DNA from 2 places in the Halalkalibacter sp. AB-rgal2 genome. Region 1 is predicted to be linked to the other one. Evidence: a T-box and tRNA genes for the amino acid it is inferred to sense, from the RefSeq annotation. Region 1 holds a T-box; the other holds one or more tRNA genes.
What was found. The T-box of region 1 lies ahead of pheS (phenylalanine--tRNA ligase subunit alpha). A T-box ahead of a tRNA ligase gene usually reads a tRNA of that ligase, here a tRNA-Phe.

Region 1 (10,039 bases):
GATTCCACCTAATAGCTGGTTCGCCGTTCGTAAAACTGGTATATGCGCTAAAAAATCTAGCATTGAGCCAATAATATGAAGGATAATCTTCGTTCCGAAGAAAAGAATAGCAAACGCGATTCCCGAATAATAAACACTTTCTGCATCGAACGTTTGAAAGATCATACCTACAGGGCTATCTGATGAAAACTGTGGATAAGGAATCCATAGTCGAATAAACGTCGCTAATTCACTAAAATACGAATAAGCAACATATAACGCAGCTACAAAGCTAATTAAATGAATGAGCTGTAAAATAAACCCCCGTCTTCGTCCAATAAAGAAACTACAAATTAATATAAATATAATTAAAAAGCTAAGCATTTTACTCGTCTCCCGTCGTGCTCCGTTCGCTCTTTTGTTTTAATTGTTCTAATTCTTCTAAAACTTTAAAATAATCATCCACGACATTCACCGCTGTCAAAACAGCTAATCGTGTTGTATCTAAGTAGGGATTATGTTTTTTCACTTCTCGCATTTTCTGATCAACTGCTTTTGCAACTTCTTTTACATAGGCCGGAGACTCTTGACCGACAACCGTATACGGTTGACCATAAATTGAAACTGTGATCCGTTGTTTGTTGTCTTTTTGGTCAGACACAAATATAGCCTCCTATCTCCTCTAAGTGTAAAAATTCCAACTTCTATCTTAACATGAAGTCAACGTGTTGGAAATCCTTTTCTAAAAGTCCCACACATTCCGTACTTTTTTCATTTTCATTTTAAATTTTCATTCACATCCACCTTTCATTCAATAGAAAAAGCGATATCGTTTGTTTGTCATCTCACTTCCAAATCTAGAGGTAAAACGGGCAGATTTATATGATTATTCTTAAACATAAGGACACTTCCTTCTGATTGGATTTTGTGTGGTAACTTTCATTTATCAAAAGTTGTCCTTTTTTATTGTGAAAAATAAACTGTTTTTATAAAGATTGTCGTTCTGACGATGGATTATTCTCATAGTGGAATAGAGCAGAAAGCGAGTGGCTGGAGCGCAATGGAACGCACCTGTGAGAGCCCATTACTTTAAAGAGTAAGAAATAATGAAAGTCGGTGAAATTTTACTTATCGTAAAATTCCACCGACTTTTTCATTTCAGAGGAGGGTTTTGTCCCAGCCTCATCTATCATTACTGAACGACTAAGCTCTTAACGTTGCTCCCATTTGTTCTTCTAGTGCTTTCAAAACACGTTCATGAACGTTTGTGACTTCTTCATCTGTTAACGTTTGTTCCAAATCTAAATACGTTAATGAAAAGGCAAGCGATTTCTTGCCTGCTTCCATATGCTCTCCTTCATATAAATCAAAGAGCTTTACAGACCTTAATAACCGTCCACCTGTCTGCTTAATAACGGCTTCAAGCTCTCCAGCTGAACGAGCTTGATTGACAACTAGAGCAATATCGCGAACAATAGCAGGGAATCGTGGTAACTCCTCATAAATAATCGGTTCAGTCTCAAATGTCAGGAGCGCTTCTAGATTAAGCTGATATACATACGTTTCCTTTAAATCAAGTTCCTTTTGCTTCGTTGGGTGTACTTGACCGATGAAACCTACTTCCTCATCATTTAATTTCACTACAGCCGTTCTACCTGGATGAAGATCCGGTAACTGCACTTGTTCAAACGTAATTTCTTTCTCAAGCCCTAACTCATGAAATAACCCCTCAAGAATTCCTTTTGTGACAAAGAAATCAACTGGCTTCCGCTCTCCTTGCCAAACATGTTCATGCCAAATCCCTGTTAAAGCACCTGCAACCATTTCATGTTCACGTGGCTGCTTTGTTAACGCTTCTTCCTCGCTTAAGAAGATTGAGCCAATTTCATAAACATGAACATCTGTATTCTTTCGGTTCAAATTATAGCTCAGAACATCGAATAAATGAGGGATTAAGCTTGTTCTCATCGTACTACGATCTTCACTCATTGGCATGGATAAACGTACATCACGTAAATGATTTGATTGACCAGCAAACCCTTGGGATTTTTCTGGGCTTGTTAACGAATAGGTAATCACTTGCGACAACCCTGATTTCTCTAAATTTCGACGAACACGTCGACGCTTCTTTTGATAAGGAGAAAGTCCACCTTGAGTCGTTGATCCAATAGGTAAGGTGGTCGGAATATGATCATAGCCATAAAGGCGAGCAACCTCTTCAAACAGATCCTCTTCTATTTGAATATCCGCTCGTCTCGTTGGAGCCGTCACATACAAGACGGAACCGTCCTGCTCATACGTAAACCCTAAACGCTCCATAAAGCTAATTACTGTCTCAATCGTCAGCTCCATACCAAGACGTTCATTTAATCGATTGAGATCTAACTTAACAGTAGCAGGCTCTGTTTGAAGCTCATTCACTTCTACAACTCCTGAAACAATCGTTCCACCTGCAAGCTCCGCTATTAAGCCGGCAGCTCGTTTTCCGGCTTCAAGAACACGAGTCGGGTCTACTCCCTTTTCGAAGCGAGCGCTCGCTTCACTGCGTAAGCCTAAGTCTCGTGCTCCCTTTCGTACGGTGACAGGGTTAAAATAAGCAGCCTCTAATAAAACCGTTGTTGTTCCTTCATGAACCTCAGAGTTAGCTCCGCCCATCACACCTGCAATTGCCACAGGCTCTTTCCCATTTGTAATGAGTAGGTGGTCGCTCGTCAACGTCCGTTCCTCATCGTCTAACGTTACGATCTTCTCCCCATCCTTGGCCCGACGTACAACGACCTCATTTGAACCAAATCGCTCAAAATCAAAGGCATGCAACGGCTGCCCGTACTCTAGCAACACATAATTCGTTGCATCAACAACATTACTAATCGGACGAATTCCTGCAGCCATTAATCGATTTTGAAGCCACAATGGTGAAGACCCAACTTTTACATCTTTAATCACGATCGCTCCGTAATAAGGGTTATCCTCAATTGAGTCAACATGAACAGAAATAGAATCAGCAGCTTGCTCGTCATTCATATTCAATTGCAATTGCGGAAGCTTTACTTCCTTCTCATATAATGCGGCAACCTCATAAGCCACTCCAAGCATATTCAAACAATCTGAACGATTCGGAGTTAAATCTAGCTCTAATACTTCATCATCTAAATTAAGAGCAGCTAATGCATCGCTACCAACTTCTACTTTATCACGAAACACATAAATTCCTTCCTGGTACTCCTTCTGAACAAGCTTCCCTTCAATCCCTAATTCTTGCAAGGAACAAATCATCCCCTGTGAAACCTCACCGCGCAGCTTCGCTTTTTTAATTTTAAAATTGCCTGGTAAGACGGCACCCACCTTTGCTACCGCTACATGCTGGCCAGCTGCTACATTCGGAGCCCCACACACAATTTGTACGGGCTCTTCATCCCCAACATCAACAAGACAAACGTTCAACTTATCAGCGTTCGGATGCTGTGAACATTCTTTGACATACCCGACAACAACATTTTTCACACCTTCGCTCAGCTTGTGAACGAAGTCAATCTCTATTCCACCACGTGTCATTTTTTCAGCGATATCTCGTGCAGACAAATCTGAGACATCGACGTAATCCTGTAACCATTTATAAGAAACAAGCATGATTTTTCCTCCTTTACGCTCGTGTAAATTGTTTTAAAAAGCGAACATCATTCGTGTAGAAATGGCGTATATCATCGATATCATACTTCAGCATGGCTAACCGCTCTACGCCCATCCCAAAAGCAAATCCGCTATATTTTGCTGGATCAAAGCCACTCATTTCTAGTACTCGAGGATGAACCATTCCAGAGCCTAGTACTTCAATCCAACCAGATTGCTTGCATACCCGGCAGCCTTCGCCATTACATATCCCACATGAAACATCTACTTCGACAGACGGCTCTGTGAACGGGAAGAAGCTTGGTCTTAAACGAATCGAACGATCCTCACCGAAGAATGACTTCGCAAATGATTCTAGCACCCCTTTTAAATCACTCATGCGAACCTTCTCATCGACATATAGGCCTTCTATTTGCATAAATTGGTGTGAATGAGTTGCATCATCATCATCACGACGGAATACCTTACCTGGACAAATAACTTTAACAGGTCCCCTTCCTTCATGCTGTTCCATCGTACGTGCTTGAACAGGTGATGTATGTGTTCGAAGTAGTAATTCCTCAGTAAAATAGAATGAATCCTGCATATCCCTTGCTGGATGGTCTTTAGGTAAGTTCAATGCTTCGAAATTATAATAATCAACTTCCACCTCTGGGCCTTCGGCAACAGAGAAACCTAATCCGGTAAATATATCTTCTAGCTCTTCCACGACATCTGTTAAAGGATGTGACGTTCCCACTTGAGTAGGTCGACCAGGTAACGTCACATCAATTGACTCTTCCGCTAGTTGCTTTTCGATCGCTTCTTGCTCAAGCTTTGCCTCTTTCGCTTCGACATGAGCTTTTATTTCATCACGCACTTCATTAGCCAATTGCCCTACTTTTGGTCGTTCTTCAGCTGATAACTTCCCCATACCTCTTAGTACTTCTGTAATAGGGCCTTTCTTTCCTAAATAAGAAACGCGAACATCCTGTAATGATTTCATATCTGAAGCTACTTCAATTTTCTCCAACGCTTCAGTCTTCAACGCCTCTAAACGTTCTCGCATCATACTTCCTCCTTATTCGTTTACAAATGTAAAATCAACACAAAAAACCCCCATCCCCATTAAAGGGACGAAGGTTCGCGGTACCACCCTTATTGCTGTATAAAAATACGACAGCATCTTCATTGAACTAACGGTCTAAACCGGAACACCTTTTTTAGTGTCTGCTCCAGAGTGAATTCAATCAAGCCATTCCAAAAAAGTGCTCCCAGTCTATGGCACCTTCTCCCTAATTGGTGGATTTTGACCTACTACTCTCTTTCTTTGCATTTACATTATAAACATTTGTTTGTTTTACTATTATAGTGAAAGTTCCTGTTCGTTGCAACTGCTTATCGCCTTAAATGATATAAAAGGATTCCTGTTGCAATCGCTACATTTAACGACTCTGCCTTTCCATAAACCGGTATATAAACATTTTGATCCGTTTGTTCCAGAAGGTCTTGATCGACTCCTTCACCTTCATTCCCAACAATAAGTGCAAAGGCTTCCTGTGGTTCTATCGCCGAATAAGAACTAGCGTTTTGCAAAGCAGTTCCAATAACAGGGACTTTCGCTTCCTTAAAGGCTCTCACCCATTCTGTCAGTGATCCATGATAGATCGGAAGGTGAAATAACGAACCTTGTGTCGAACGTAAGACTTTACTATTATACGCGTCAACACAGCCATCACCTAAAATCACACCGGTCATCCCTGCTGCATCAGCTGTACGAATAATTGTTCCTAAATTGCCTGGATCTTGGATGCGGTCAACAAGTAAAAAACAACCGTTCCTTTCATCGGTGGTCTCATCTTTCGGTAGCTCACAGATTGCGATAACTCCTTGTGGTGTCATTGTATCAGATAGTTCCTTTAAGACAGCTATATGCACTTCAATTCGTTCTGCATCGCCTATTTGCCACTCAGTCGGCCACTCTCTTTCTTCTTCAAGAAGAATGTGTTGAACAACGACGTTTGATTTTAACGCCTCTTCGATTAAGTGAAAGCCTTCAATAAGAAATTGGTTGGCCTTTTCTCTACCCTTTCTTGAATGGAGCTTCTTCCATTGCTTTATTCGTTCATTTTTGACTGAATCAATCCGTTTCATATTGTTCTCCTTTAACCAATAACCGTTTCATTCATCATACCGATTTTTTTGCGGATAATCTAGTAGGAGTTGACGCATAATAACAGCATGAATAAGAATACTATATAGGAGTGATCAACAATGGGATTTAACTTACGGAGTGCTATTATGTCCAATATTAAAGGAAGCTCAGAACAAGATGTTGAGGCGACTATTACAGATGCGATTTCTCGCGGAGAAGAGAAAATGCTCCCAGGGCTTGGCGTGATGTTTGAAGTATATTGGCAGCAAGCATCTGAAGAGCAAAAAGATGACATGTGTGAACAAATCAGTCAAGGACTTCAATGAGAAACACGCAGTAGGAAGGGCACTGAAAAAGTTAAACAACAAAGGCCACTGAAAAAGTTTGGTTTTAACTTTTTCAGTGGCTTTGAAGTAATGTGCGTAGCCGTTGCCCGATTTTGAAAGCCTTGCAATGAGTGGGTTTTTCATAGCAAGGCGCGCAACGAGCGGAGCCATTACTCTTCCTTGAGTTACTAGAAAGGACTTTTTCAGTGACCTCGAACAACAAACTTTTTCAGTGCCCTTCGCATTAGAAGTCTCTCTTAATTACGTCGTACGCAGTCTTTTGAGCTTATCCGAAAGTGCCCTCCCTTTCAGATAAGCGTGTAACGTACAGAATGTAATGAATCAATAATCAAACGTAATCGCTTTTACCGTGTCATGATCAAGCTTTTTAATCACTTCAACTATAAGCTTAACTGCATTTTCGTAGTCATCGCGATGAAGAATTGCTGCGTGGGTATGGATATACCGCGTTGCAACCGTAATAGATAAGGCAGGTACACCATTTGCTGTTAAGTGGATAGCTCCTGAATCCGTTCCACCCCCGGCCATCGCATCAAATTGATACGGGATCGATTGTTCATCCGCTATATCAGTCACAAAATCTCGTAATCCTTTATGGGAAATCATCGATGCATCGTATAAGACGATTTGTGGACCTTCCCCCATTTTGGCTAACGCTTCTTTTTCTGTTACTCCTGGCGTATCTCCAGCAATCCCAACATCAACACCAAAAGCAATATCAGGCTCAATTAAATGTGCCGATGTACGTGCTCCTCGTAACCCGACTTCTTCTTGTACTGTACCGACTCCATAAACGACATTAGGGTGCTTAACTCCTTTGAGCTCTCGTAGCACATCAATCGCTATAGCACAGCCAATTCGATTATCCCAAGCTTTCGCCATTAAGTATTTTTCATTTTTCATTACCGTAAACTCACAAACAGGAACGACCGAATCTCCTGGTCGAACACCAAATTCTAACGCTTCTTCCTTACTTGATGCACCAATATCAATAAACATATCCTTCTTATCCACTGGCTTCCTACGAGCTTCAGGTGGTAAAATATGTGGTGGCTTTGAACCAACAACACCTGGCACATTGCCTTTGTTCGTCATAACCGTCACACGTTGGGCAAGCATAACCTGCTCCCACCAGCCACCGACTGTTTGAAAGCGAAGAAAGCCTTTATCATCAATGCTTGTCACCATAAAACCAATTTCATCTAAGTGACCAGCAATCATAATTTTCGGTCCATTTTCATCGCCTACTTTTTTCGCTACAAGACTTCCTAATCGATCTTTTGTTACCTCATCAGCATATGGAGCAATATGCTTCGTCATGACATCGCGAACTTCCTTTTCATTTCCGGGAATTCCATTCGCATCCGTTAGTTCTTTTAACATGTTTAATCGTTCATCCATTATGTAAGCCTCCTTTTTCTCAGCTATCAATCATGCCCTTTAAGTATACAGAAGCCTTTTTCAGACTACAAAACATTTAATAGCCTTCATCCTGTCTTTGGTGATTCACTTTATTTTTTTCTAAATAGGCTTGCTCGATATCAGCCATCGTAAAGCCTAGCGTCACCCCTAGTGCTACATATGCCTGAAATAATTCATTATATGTATTAATATCCCTTACACCCTCAAGCTGATGAGTTAATTTCATCACAGTGAGAAATTGCTCCGTTAACGAGCCTTGACTAGAGGGAGCTGCATCATTCACTTTAATATCGGTATAGCCTAGTGCTAACCCGATTGTCAATAAAAAGTGAACGCCATCAACATACTCTTCTAATATTACCTTCTGTTCAGATGCACCCTTTCGACTCCAATATTTAAAGCATCTTGTTTCATTAGCTAGCTCACCTATTTCAACAACAAAGGCGAGTAATTGCTCCTGAAATAAGTCGTTCTCTACTAGCTGATGCTCCGCCATAATTCGGTCATTTAATTTCTTTTGAATGGTAAATAATGTTTCAATATTCATCTGTTCTCTCCCTTCTTCATGTATTATAGCAGTTTTTATTAAATAAAATGAAACCTCCTGCTAGTTGATTCGTATATGTAGGAAAGTGTACACTAATTGTATCGAAGACAAGGAGGAGTCTCTATGGTTTTTTTAGTTCGCTTCTTGATCCTTGCAGCTCTCATTATTTTAGCTTATACCGCCGTTAAATATTTATTTCACCCCCGTCGCAAGCTTGAACAAGCACATGAAAAAAAACACTATTACTTTTATGATGATGAAAAAGATGTTCGAAAGAATTTCTTTATCACATATAAAGGCGTCATGTTTGAAGGAGAGAAATATTTAGGCACAACAGATGAAGCATTTGATATTATCACCATCTATGTTTGGGTAAAGCAGCCAGAAAAGCTCGCAGGTTTAAAGAAAGAAGACTTTCAGTTCATTGCTGAAGACATTTACTTACGGTATCCAAGTGCCAAATTAGAATGGAAAAGTCCGATAAAGGAATTTTTGAAATAGCTTGCTGCGATTCCGTCTTGCTAAGAAAGGAGCGGAATCATTCAGTATAGAAGGTCACATCACATGTGAGGCTAGGAAAGGTCAAAAACACCAAAGGCTTCTCCTAAGGTGTTCATGCTATCGCTTCTGAAAAAAAGTATCCCATGAAATGGTCGTTTCTTTCTTGCGTAATACAAGCATTATCAGTATTAAAAATATGACAAACACAACCGTTCCGGCTAAAGGTAATTCATGAATCATATCACCAAATGCTGTATAAACGATGGCAGGTGGCATACTTGCAAGAAAAGACCTTTCCGTATACTGCCTAAACGATGACGTCGTCTTAATTAAATAAAACGAAATGATGTGAAAATGTACAAATGGCATAATTCTCAATACCATCAACTGAGCTAAATTAAGCTGGTGCTTCCCCTTCAATACCTTCTCTTGCAAGCGATTTAACCTTTGACGAAACGACGGGAATAATCCAATCACCCCATAAAATAAAATACTGACTAACGTTAAGCCGACAATCGAATAAATCGACCCATAGAACGTCCCAAATAAATACCCACCTAATAAGCATACGAGTAAAACTGGAACGAAGAACATTTGGCGAAACACGTGCAGAAGAATAAAGACAATCGGTGCTAACAAACCTGATTGCTCTATCATTTGTAGCGATCTTTCTAAAAATTCTTCCATCTTACTCGCCTCCGCTCTATTCTATGCTTCAATGGACAGGAAAATGATGAAGATTGCGATGACTTGGATGATCATAATAAGCGGTAATCCTACAAAAAAACGGCGTTTTTTCGTCTTATGCCGAAAGTTCTTCATCCCAAGCCAGACTCCGAGACTGCCTCCTAACCATGCAAATGTAAATAACGTTCTCTCAGATATCCGTCTTTCCCCTGTTTGAGCACGTTTTTTATCTGCCTTCATCACAGCATACGAGAATACTGTCCAGAATGTGATATACAGTAATAGAGCTATCATTCATTCATCCCCTCCGCTCAAATCATGAATAGAGCTTGGGATAAAAGTGTTTTAATGAATGAAAATCTGAACAAACTCATTGCATATACATCGCTACGTTCAATACTAAACACTTTCGTTATATCCCATCCTCTATAAAAAAATGGTATCTTAAAAGGCTATATTTCAACCTTTCAAGACACCATTTAAAAGCTCATTCATTTGCTTTTATTAGCCATTTAAGCTTTGCTTAGCTTTATCAGCTAGCTGAGCAAAAGCTTGTTCATCATTCACTGCAAGATCGGCTAGGATCTTACGGTTCACATTGATTTCAGCAAGCTTCAAACCATGCATAAAACGGCTGTAAGAAAGACCATTCATACGTGCAGCTGCATTAATACGAGTGATCCAAAGCTTACGGAAATCACGTTTCTTTTGACGGCGATCACGGTATGCATAAAGCAATGACTTCATGACTTGACCTTGTGCTGACTTAAATAATGTATGTTTTGAACCGAA
Region 2 (10,039 bases), on a different contig from region 1:
TTGAGTCTCCAATTCATACCCACCAAAGCGATAATCCATACCTTTATACACATACGACGATAAGAACTGAATTAAATCCTCAAAAAACTGCTCCTCTGACAGGAAGAAAGGCTCCTCTAAAATCGATTGAATTGCATAATCCTCTTCCATTTCAATTAATTGACCATTTGTGAGGAGTTCACCCTCTTCAAATGGAACGTGTTTTCCAACAATTAATGGGCTTAGGATTTCAACTTCAGGAAGCTCAACATCAATGGTGACATTGTTTTCACTAAGCATTTCTTGAATCGTCACTTCTTTAATTAAGCTCATTTGATTCGCATTATTCGTTTCAACGAGCTGCCATGTTAAGTACACATTCAGGAGCAGAAACGTCACTATGAAAATCGTTTTAGTTCGATTCCAATCCATCGTCGTCATCTGCTCCTTCCTCTTCATCAACAGTTTGCTCTTGGCTTACTGCCTCGACCTGGCTTGCCTCAATTCGTTGCCAACGATTGCCGTATAACACATACCAATGTGGCTCCAACGTAACAAATGTTGGGTTTCGCATTTCCATTTCATAGCCGAGGCTCACCTTTACGATTCGTTGCCGTTCATAGTAATCATCCTGCTGTAACGAGCGAACGACATCCTCACCAGAAGGCAGCTCAACTCTTTGTGTCGTATTTAATGGTACTAAATCAAGGTCAAATAATGGCCTAGAGTAAGCAACTATTTGATTCCCGGACCTCATTACTGACAGCTTCATTAGATCTTTGCCATCAATACTAAATACAGGGAGACCGTTCATATGTAAACGGAACTCAACCTCTTCTCTATTATTTAGATTCATCCAATTGCTGAGTATATAATCATCTGTCCAGCCGCCATGCCCATTAATAAATTCATATCCGGCTTGAGTTACATGCTTCGACAGCTCCTGAACCTCAGAGAACATCGGATTGCCATACTCCATAAACGTGCCATTATGACGAAGGTTAATCATTCGATTTCCGTCCGTATACGAATCCTCACCGTCTGACTGCTGATAATACTTCACCGCACTCGGATCGGTAAATAACGATTGTCTAAATAAATCAATCGAAATCGGTGACGCTCCATAAGACAGCGTATCAACAATCATTGGCTCAGTCGTCACATACACATGCTCAGTCATGAGTGACGACTGTGCTCGCTCCTCCTCTAAAGAACGTACTGTGACGTATTCATCACGATTTTGAATAAATAATCGCTCAAATTCACCAACCGATAAATTCGATTTCAATGAGCCGACTCTGCGCTCATCACTTGAATAATATTGCATATACACTTGATCGTGTACATCATGAATATAAAGATAGACACGATCAATTTCCGAAATAGGTGTTTGATAGTCATCCTCTAATGTTAACATCGTGAAAAATAGTTCCGCTGGTATCGAGGTAGGAAATACGAGCTCAATTCCCCCCCGTTCTGTAATAAGAGGATACGGCTCCGTCATAAATACGTGATCGGCCTCATAATTAGCCTGTCCCAGCTTTTCTAATAGCTCATAAAAATCCCCACGGTCCCGCGGGATCATCGCTTTTTCACCATCAGCATGCACGACGATTTGATCAGGTCGAATCACTTCATGTAAACTCCGCTCTTCTCCAATCAGTTCATTTGATACATAACGTGATGACACATCTAGTAGCGCAATGTCAGGCTGATATGTATACAAACTCCAAGATAGAATTACACTCATACCAATAAGAATAATTAATATGGCGGATTTAATATGCTCCTTATTCATGATTTTGCCCCCTTACTAGCATAAGGCAAAGTAATAAATATCGTCGTCCCTTTCCCGTACTCACTCTGCGCCCAAATGTGTCCACCATGCGCTTGAATGAGCTCTTTAGCAATGGCTAATCCAAGCCCTGTGCCACCAACACTCCTTGCTCGTGCTTTATCGACACGATAGAAGCGTTCAAAGATTTTTGTCTGACTTTCCCGGGGAATACCCATTCCTTGGTCAGAAATACTCATTCGAATATTCTTTCCTTGCAGTAACAAGCGGATTTTCACTGTCCCGCCCTCAGGTGAATACTTCATCGCATTCGATATAATATTATCTAATACCTGTGTCATTTTATCACGATCAATGTCCGCATAAATTGACTTTTTATTCAGCTTTCGATGAAAGTCAATGTTCTTATTTGACGCAATCATTTCAAAGCGTTCAATCGTCTCATCCAAATATCGATTTATTTCAACAGTCTCTAGATTCAACTGATAATCATCACTATCAATTTTCGAAAGCTGCAGTAGATCCTTCACGAGTCGAATCATTCGATCGGTTTCATTTTGAGTCACATGTAAGAAACGCGGGGCAATCTCTGGATCTGCCAACGCACCATCCTCTAATGCCTCCAAATAGCTTTTCATGGTTGTTAATGGCGTTCGTAGCTCATGAGACACATTTGCTACAAACTCACGTCGATCCTGTTCGATCTTTTCTTCCTCTGTTACATCATGTAAAACAATAATTAAGCCATTGACAGGACCACTTTCCTCTTGAATAACCGAAAAATTAGCCTCTAACAAAAACGCTTCCTCATCGTAACTAAAATCAAGCAAGATCGAATCCGCCTGCTCATATAAGTCCTCAACGGTTTGTTCCTCTAAATGGAGAAGTTCGACAATCGATTTCCCTACAGCCTGCTCACTTGTAACTGACAACAGCTCCTCAGCACGCTTATTCATTAAAATAATGTTCCCATCTTGATCGGTCGACATCACCCCATCTGTCATATGTGTTAAAACCGATTTAAGACGCTTCTGCTCACGATCACGAGTAACGGTCGCATCACGTAGCTTCATTGTTAGATCATTAAAGGACATCGCCAGCTGACCAATTTCATCGCCACTATAAACGGAAACCTGATTCGTAAAATCACCACGCCCCATACGGAGGGCTTGCTTTCGCATATCAATAATCGGTGCGGTAATCGTTCGTGCTAATAAAATGAATAAAATAATCGAGATAATCGTTGCAATGAACACACCACTAATGAGAATCGTCGTAATTTGTCGTGTTTGATCATAAATCTCTTCAATGGATGCTTCAATATAAAGAGCGCCAACCGTATCCTCTTCGATGTTAATTGGTACAGTAAATACTCGAACACGCTGTCCGTTGCTAGGATCACGAAGCAAGGCTTCATCTGGTGTTCCAAGTAAAGCGCGCTTTACACGAACCTCTGTGGTCTGCTGTCCGACAATTTGTCGATTAGCTAAATTGGATGTACTTATAACAACCTTGTTTTGATCAATGACTTGCACTTCGGCATGTTCAATCGAAAAAATATCACGGAGCAGTACATTAATATTGGAAATAAGCTCTGATCGCTCCTCATGCTGACTTTCTATTTCCTGCGCAATATTGTATGCAAGTAAATTAGCGCGTTCATCTAGCATCTCATAATAATTTTCTAGCATTTGACTTTCAAGCTGATTGGTGAAATAGACACCTACTACTTGCATAGCAACGAAAATAATTAAGACGTAAATAATAATGAGCTTAAACTGGATTGACTTAAAAAAGCCGACCTTCTCATTCATTTACGATTGCTCCTCTGATGGAGAAGCGAGGTAATAGCCAACACCACGTCTTGTCATAATCCAAACAGGGTAGCTTGGATTATCCTCAACCTTTTCCCGTAAGCGGCGAACCGTTACATCCACTGTACGAACATCTCCAAAGTAATCATACCCCCACACGGCTTGTAGTAAATGCTCCCGAGTCATCACTTGATCAAGATGCTTCGCTAAATAATGAATCAATTCAAATTCACGATGCGTTAAATCAATCGTCTCACCGCGCCTCTTCACTAAATAAGAATCTGGGTAGATCGACAGCTCGCCAATCGACATTTCCTTATGTGCTGGCGTCTCCTCATTTGACTTGTGCCGGCGTAGGTTAGCCTTCACACGTGCAAGCAGCTCTCTCGTACTAAATGGCTTTGTCACATAATCATCTGCTCCAAGCTCCAAGCCAAGCACCTTATCAATTTCTGAATCCTTTGCCGTCAACATGATGATCGGAATATCATAATCCTTCCGCACCTCACGACATACGTCCATTCCGTCCTTATATGGGAGCATAATATCTAACAAAATCAAATCAGGATTCTCTTCTTTTACAAGCTTAATCGCTTCTAATCCATCATAAGCACAAAGAACGTCAAACCCTTCCTTCTCTAAATTAAATTTCAAAATATCTGCAATTGGCTTTTCATCGTCAACAACTAAAATTCGTTTATCCATCTGCACTCTCTCCGATCTCTTTAACAATTTCGTTCATCTATGTCTAATAGCTACCTTTTCTTACTTGCGTCGTACGAATGTAGGATCCTTACAGATCAACGTGTAACGAACATGAACGAAGCCGACACTGTTCTCACTTTTTTAAATTTTATACTTTCTTTACATATAGAAAACATATCTCATAAAGAGGCTTACTAGTAATAATTCTCTACCTTTTACTTTATCTCCTTCCTTCCTAACAAGCAAATCAAAAAGGAAAGACAAGTTCTTCCTCGTAATACATTCCTATTTTTTTAGAAAAAAGAAAAGGCAAGTTAAAAGTACTCTTCTCTTTTAACCTACCTTTTCTTCAATTAACGATTCAAATAATCCATTGGATCACGAAGGCTTCCATCTTCATACACTTCAAAATGTAAGTGAATGCCTGTAGAGTTCCCGGTTTGACCCATGACTCCGATTTTCTGTCCCTTCGAAACGGTTTGACCGACACTTACATCAATCGAATCAAGATGTGCATACATCGTTTCAACGCCATTGTTATGATCAATACGAACGACATTCCCGTATCCACCTTGACTACTCGCTTGAGTCACTGTTCCGTTATCCGCAGCTAAAATATCATAGTTACTCGGACGAGCAATATCAATTCCTCGGTGGAAACGACCCCAACGATTCCCTTGATAACTGGAGATGTATCCTCCAACTGCTGGCCAGCCTAGCTGACCTGACCCACGAGATGGCGTTTCCTTCGTACCTTTCACAACGATACGATTAACAGGCTCCTCTGTTATTTCCTCAGAAAGCACATCACGCTTCGTTAATGAGCCATTTCTTTCTGTAATTTCGTACTCAATTAATTGTGTACCCTCTTTACCTTCTTGAGTGACCTCTTGTTCACCCTTCCACATCGAATCGTCTTCCTTCACTTCTGTTTCATAAGGAATCGACTCTTCGGTTATACGAATTTGTACAGTGATGACATCTAATACCGATTCATAGGCTGTCACATTCATTTCGTCACCAATTTGAATTAAGCTATCCTCTTCAAGCCCGTCATTCAAGCTTAGAAATTCCTTTAATGTTAAATCATGGTCGTTGGCAATACTGCCTAATACATCACCTTCTTGAACCTCGTAGACCTTTTCTTCAAGTACTCCTTTTTTCAATAAAGTTAAAGCATCCTTTAAGGAAAGCACTTCACTTGGCTCAACTGTCGCTTCTTCTAATTCGACCTCTTCATTAAAGTCAATGTCAGTGTACATACGTTCATCGACTTCTATATCGCTCGTGTCCATTTCTTCTTCTAATACCTCTAAGAACGCTTCATAATCCTTTTCAGAAACATATTGAATAATATATTCCTTTAAAAGCTCATCCGCTTCTTCCTCAGAAGCAACATAAACAGCTGGTTCTCCCTCTACGACAACCGCTATTGCCTTTGCCTCTACTGTTAAATCCTCTTTCAATATTTCTGTAACTGTCTCATTCTGACTACGCGTATGGAAAACAAATTCTGGAATCACTTCAAGCTCTTCTTTAATATGTAAAGATACTTCTAGATCCTCTGATTTGCCTTCTTCTAGCTTCTCTTGCACAACCGTTTCAACCACTTCTTCATCATTAACAAAACCAATATGTTTATCATCAACGTAAACGTGGTATATCGTTTGTATGGAAAGTGATTCTTCCGCCTTAACTGTAGTTGTTCCGACAAAAAAATACATCATCATGAACACACATAAGAGTGATGCTAAAAGTAAACCACTTGTATTCCTTGAATAGTACTTATGTATTGAGCTATCCCCTACTTCACTCATGCCAAACCTCCTATTAAACATATAAAATTAAAATGTAAACGTCTATCATGTATGTCAAAAGTTCGATTTTAAAGACAAGTTTCGATAACCTCTATTATTCTAGCATAAACTTCGCCTATTTTCATAAAAATATTTAAATGTTAAAGGATTGTAATATAACTGTAAGATAAGAAAAACACGACTGCGTTTTACTTATAAGCGTTGTACGGAGCCGTTACAACGTTTTTTAGTCTTTATGAAAGTGGGGTTCTTTCATAAAGACGTGTAACGTGTGAAGCCAACGCCACCTATGAATTCACCTACATCTTCCTCGATTCTCCCTAAGTTTCTTCTACGTCATTTAGAAATTCGTATTTTATAAGAAAAGCGAGAAGGTGTTTCATTGATCTGAATGTGGCCTCTCCTCACATCCCCATGTAACAAACGAGACCATCGACACTTAAATTAACCGACCTTGATGAACCTCATTCCATTATTCTTTGTTTCTGTATTATCTTGTAAATATGACAAGGCAAGTTAAAAAAATAGGTAGAGGCTAATTATTAGAAGTGCTACAAGCCAAGATACTGTTTAATTCATAAAAAGCGTAAGCAACGATTTAATCCAGGTGCTCTTAACAAAGCTATGTTATACGATACGGTCAATTAGCATGAAGTAACAGACTACATCATAAGAGGAAACGATGGTGTCGATTTTGCCACACTTATGAAGAAATTGGAAAAAGAAGACTTTTAAGCCCTTTTCCTTTTCCACTATAAAATCCAAATACCTAAAAAACACAAAAAATCCGCATGAATTCTCACACGGATTTGAAAGTGCCGGCCAGAGGACTTGAACCCCCAACCTACTGATTACAAGTCAGTTGCTCTACCAATTGAGCTAGACCGGCAAATGGTGGCTTGGGACGGAATCGAACCGCCGACACATGGATTTTCAGTCCATTGCTCTACCGACTGAGCTACCAAGCCAAAATTCATATAAAGTGGCGGTCCGGACGGGACTCGAACCCGCGACCTCCTGCGTGACAGGCAGGCATTCTAACCAACTGAACTACCGGACCGAATAAAGTGGTGACCCGTACGGGATTCGAACCCGTGTTACCGCCGTGAAAGGGCGGTGTCTTAACCGCTTGACCAACGGGCCACTTTATCAAAAAATGGTGAGCCATGAAGGACTCGAACCTTCGACCCTCTGATTAAAAGTCAGATGCTCTACCAACTGAGCTAATGGCTCTTGTTTTGCTTAATTCAAGAGCCTGTACTCTTGACGACAAGATTTATAATATCACACAAAAAAAAGACGTGCAACTACTTTTTTAAAAAATATAAACGCTAACGTTTTGAGAAGCAAGTACATACAAAAAGCGTATACACTTGCTTCTATTTTATTTCAATTATGCAAAAACTCCGCGCACTAAATTCGTTTGATCACGATCTGGACCTACAGAGAAGATCGTTAATGGAATACCTGTAAGCTGTGAAACACGCTCAATGTAATGACGAGCATTTACCGGTAGCTCATCTAACGACTTCACACCTGTAATATCCTCATCCCATCCAGGTAGTTCCTCATAAACTGGCTCACACTCAGCCAACGTCTTCAGACTTGCCGGAAACTCTTCAATGACTGTCCCGCGATACTTATAGGCTGTGCAAATCTTTAATGTTTTAATCCCTGTTAATACATCGATTGAATTTAACGACAGATCGGTTAACCCACTCACGCGACGAGCATGGCGAACAACGACACTATCGAACCAACCGACACGACGTGGGCGCCCTGTTGTTGTCCCATATTCATTTCCTACCTCACGAATTCGATCGCCAATCTCATCATGAAGCTCAGTAGGGAATGGCCCATCGCCTACACGAGTTGTATAAGCCTTTGAAACACCAACAGCTTTTGTAATCTTCGCTGGACCGACTCCAGAACCAATCGTTACTCCCCCAGCAATCGGATTCGACGACGTGACAAACGGATATGTCCCCTGATCAATGTCTAACATAACACCTTGAGCACCTTCAAATAAGACACGACGTCCATCATCTAATGCATCGTTTAATACAACAGATGTATCACATACATATTGTGCAATTTGTTGACCATATTCATAGTACTCTTCAAGGATTTCCTCTTTCGTAAATCCTTCTACCTCATAATATTTCTCAAATAAACGATTCTTTTCTTCTAGAATACGTTCTAACTTTTCCTCAAACACTTCTTTATCTAATAAATCGGCAATACGGATTCCAATTCGTGCAGCCTTGTCCATATAAGCAGGTCCTATGCCCTTTTTCGTTGTTCCAATTTTATTAGCGCCTTTACGCTCTTCCTCAACGATATCAAGCTTCAAATGATAAGGAAGAATCACATGGGCACGATTACTAATTCGTAAATTGCTCGTATCAACCTGACGTTCATGCAAATAAGCAATTTCCTCCACGATCGCTTTCGGGTCTATGACCATTCCATTACCAATGACACAAACCTTATCTTTATAAAAAATACCAGAAGGAATTAAATGTAGCTTATATTTCACACCGTCAAACACGATCGTATGACCTGCGTTGTTTCCCCCTTGATAACGGGCGACAACCTCTGCTCGCTCTGAAAGGTAATCGGTAATTTTCCCTTTCCCTTCATCACCCCATTGTGTTCCTACAACAACAACTGATGACATGACATGCACCTCCGCATTAGCCTTTAGTAAGTTTAGTTTTCCAAAGCCACTGATTAGTATACCAACTCCTCCTCATAGCGTCAATGTAAACACGAACATTTATATATTTCTTACATAACTTCGTTCGACTGTAATTCGTTTTTTGAGTGAGAAACAGCAAAAAAAGCGACCAAAAAAGAGAAATTTCTTTAATGGTCGCTTCATTTATGCACCTGGTGGCATATTACTTTCATCATGTCTACGATCTAAATTAACAAATTTATTATATTCCTTCACAAACGCTAATTCCACCGTTCCAACTGGACCGTTACGTTGTTTCGCTATAATGATCTCAATAATATTTTGAATTTCCGATTCTTTATCATAATAATCATCACGATAAAGAAAGGCGACAATATCAGCATCCTGCTCAATACTTCCCGATTCACGAATATCAGACATCATTGGCCTCTTATCCTGTCTCGACTCAACACCACGAGAAAGCTGGGATAAAGCAATAACAGGTACTTCAAGCTCACGAGCAATTTGCTTCAGTGTACGAGAAATCTCTGATACCTCTTGTTGTCGGTTTTCACCACTCTTGCCGTTCCCTTGAATAAGCTGTAAATAATCAATCATAATCATACCAAGCCCTTGCTCCTGCTTCAATCGGCGACATTTCGCTCGGATGTCATTCACCTTCACTCCAGGAGTATCATCAATGTAGATACCCGCTTTCGCCAAACTTCCCATCGCCATTGCAAGTTTCTGCCAATCTTCGGCATTTAACGCACCTGTTCTCATTCGCTGCGCATCAATATTGCCCTCTGCACAAAGCATCCGCTGTACAAGCTGACTCGCTCCCATCTCTAAGCTAAAAATCGCCACATTCTCCCCCGTAGCCGTTGCCACATTTTGAGAGATATTTAACGCAAAAGCCGTCTTACCGACGGAAGGCCTTGCTGCAACAATAATTAAGTCATTACGTTGAAAGCCTGCGGTCATTCGATCAAGCTCTTGGAAGCCTGTTGGAATTCCTGTAATTTCCCCTTGTTGATTTTGTAGCATTTCAATCTTTTCATATGTCTCAACTAAGACATCTTTAATCGAAATAAAAGCACTCGTGTTTTTACGCTGCGCTACATCTAAGATGGTTTTCTCCGCTTCTGACAAAATCGTATCGACTTCTTCTTCACTTGCATAGCCGTCAGCCGCTATTGATGTTGAAACTTTAATTAACCTTCGCAAAATCGACTTCTCTTCGACGATT

Region 2: it has a tRNA-Phe gene. The T-box ahead of pheS (phenylalanine--tRNA ligase subunit alpha) is inferred to sense a tRNA for this amino acid. The anticodon was not compared.

Annotation. Positions count from the first base shown of each region.
Region 1 covers NZ_JBGUAV010000010.1:105,538-115,576, reverse strand. Annotated here, with positions in the region: gene ACERJO_RS10490 (CvpA family protein) at 1-363, opposite strand, end outside; gene zapA (cell division protein ZapA) at 365-640, opposite strand; gene pheT (phenylalanine--tRNA ligase subunit beta) at 1,183-3,609, opposite strand; gene pheS (phenylalanine--tRNA ligase subunit alpha) at 3,623-4,657, opposite strand; T-box leader at 4,718-4,928, opposite strand; gene ACERJO_RS10470 (TrmH family RNA methyltransferase) at 4,987-5,742, opposite strand; gene sspI (small acid-soluble spore protein SspI) at 5,863-6,069, shown strand; gene ACERJO_RS10460 (M42 family metallopeptidase) at 6,412-7,491, opposite strand; gene ACERJO_RS10455 (dUTP diphosphatase) at 7,568-8,059, opposite strand; gene ACERJO_RS10450 (sigma-w pathway protein ysdB) at 8,183-8,560, shown strand; gene ACERJO_RS10445 (TVP38/TMEM64 family protein) at 8,678-9,247, opposite strand; gene ACERJO_RS10440 (DUF1294 domain-containing protein) at 9,269-9,541, opposite strand; gene rplT (50S ribosomal protein L20) at 9,752-10,039, opposite strand, start outside.
Region 2 covers NZ_JBGUAV010000024.1:32,361-42,399, forward strand. Annotated here, with positions in the region: gene ACERJO_RS16410 (two-component system regulatory protein YycI) at 1-420, opposite strand, end outside; gene ACERJO_RS16415 (YycH family regulatory protein) at 392-1,777, opposite strand; gene walK (cell wall metabolism sensor histidine kinase WalK) at 1,774-3,588, opposite strand; gene yycF (response regulator YycF) at 3,589-4,293, opposite strand; gene ACERJO_RS16430 (peptidoglycan DD-metalloendopeptidase family protein) at 4,647-6,110, opposite strand; tRNA gene ACERJO_RS16435 (tRNA-Thr) at 6,927-6,999, opposite strand; tRNA gene ACERJO_RS16440 (tRNA-Phe) at 7,003-7,078, opposite strand; tRNA gene ACERJO_RS16445 (tRNA-Asp) at 7,094-7,170, opposite strand; tRNA gene ACERJO_RS16450 (tRNA-Glu) at 7,179-7,253, opposite strand; tRNA gene ACERJO_RS16455 (tRNA-Lys) at 7,268-7,343, opposite strand; gene ACERJO_RS16460 (adenylosuccinate synthase) at 7,504-8,790, opposite strand; gene dnaB (replicative DNA helicase) at 8,995-10,039, opposite strand, start outside.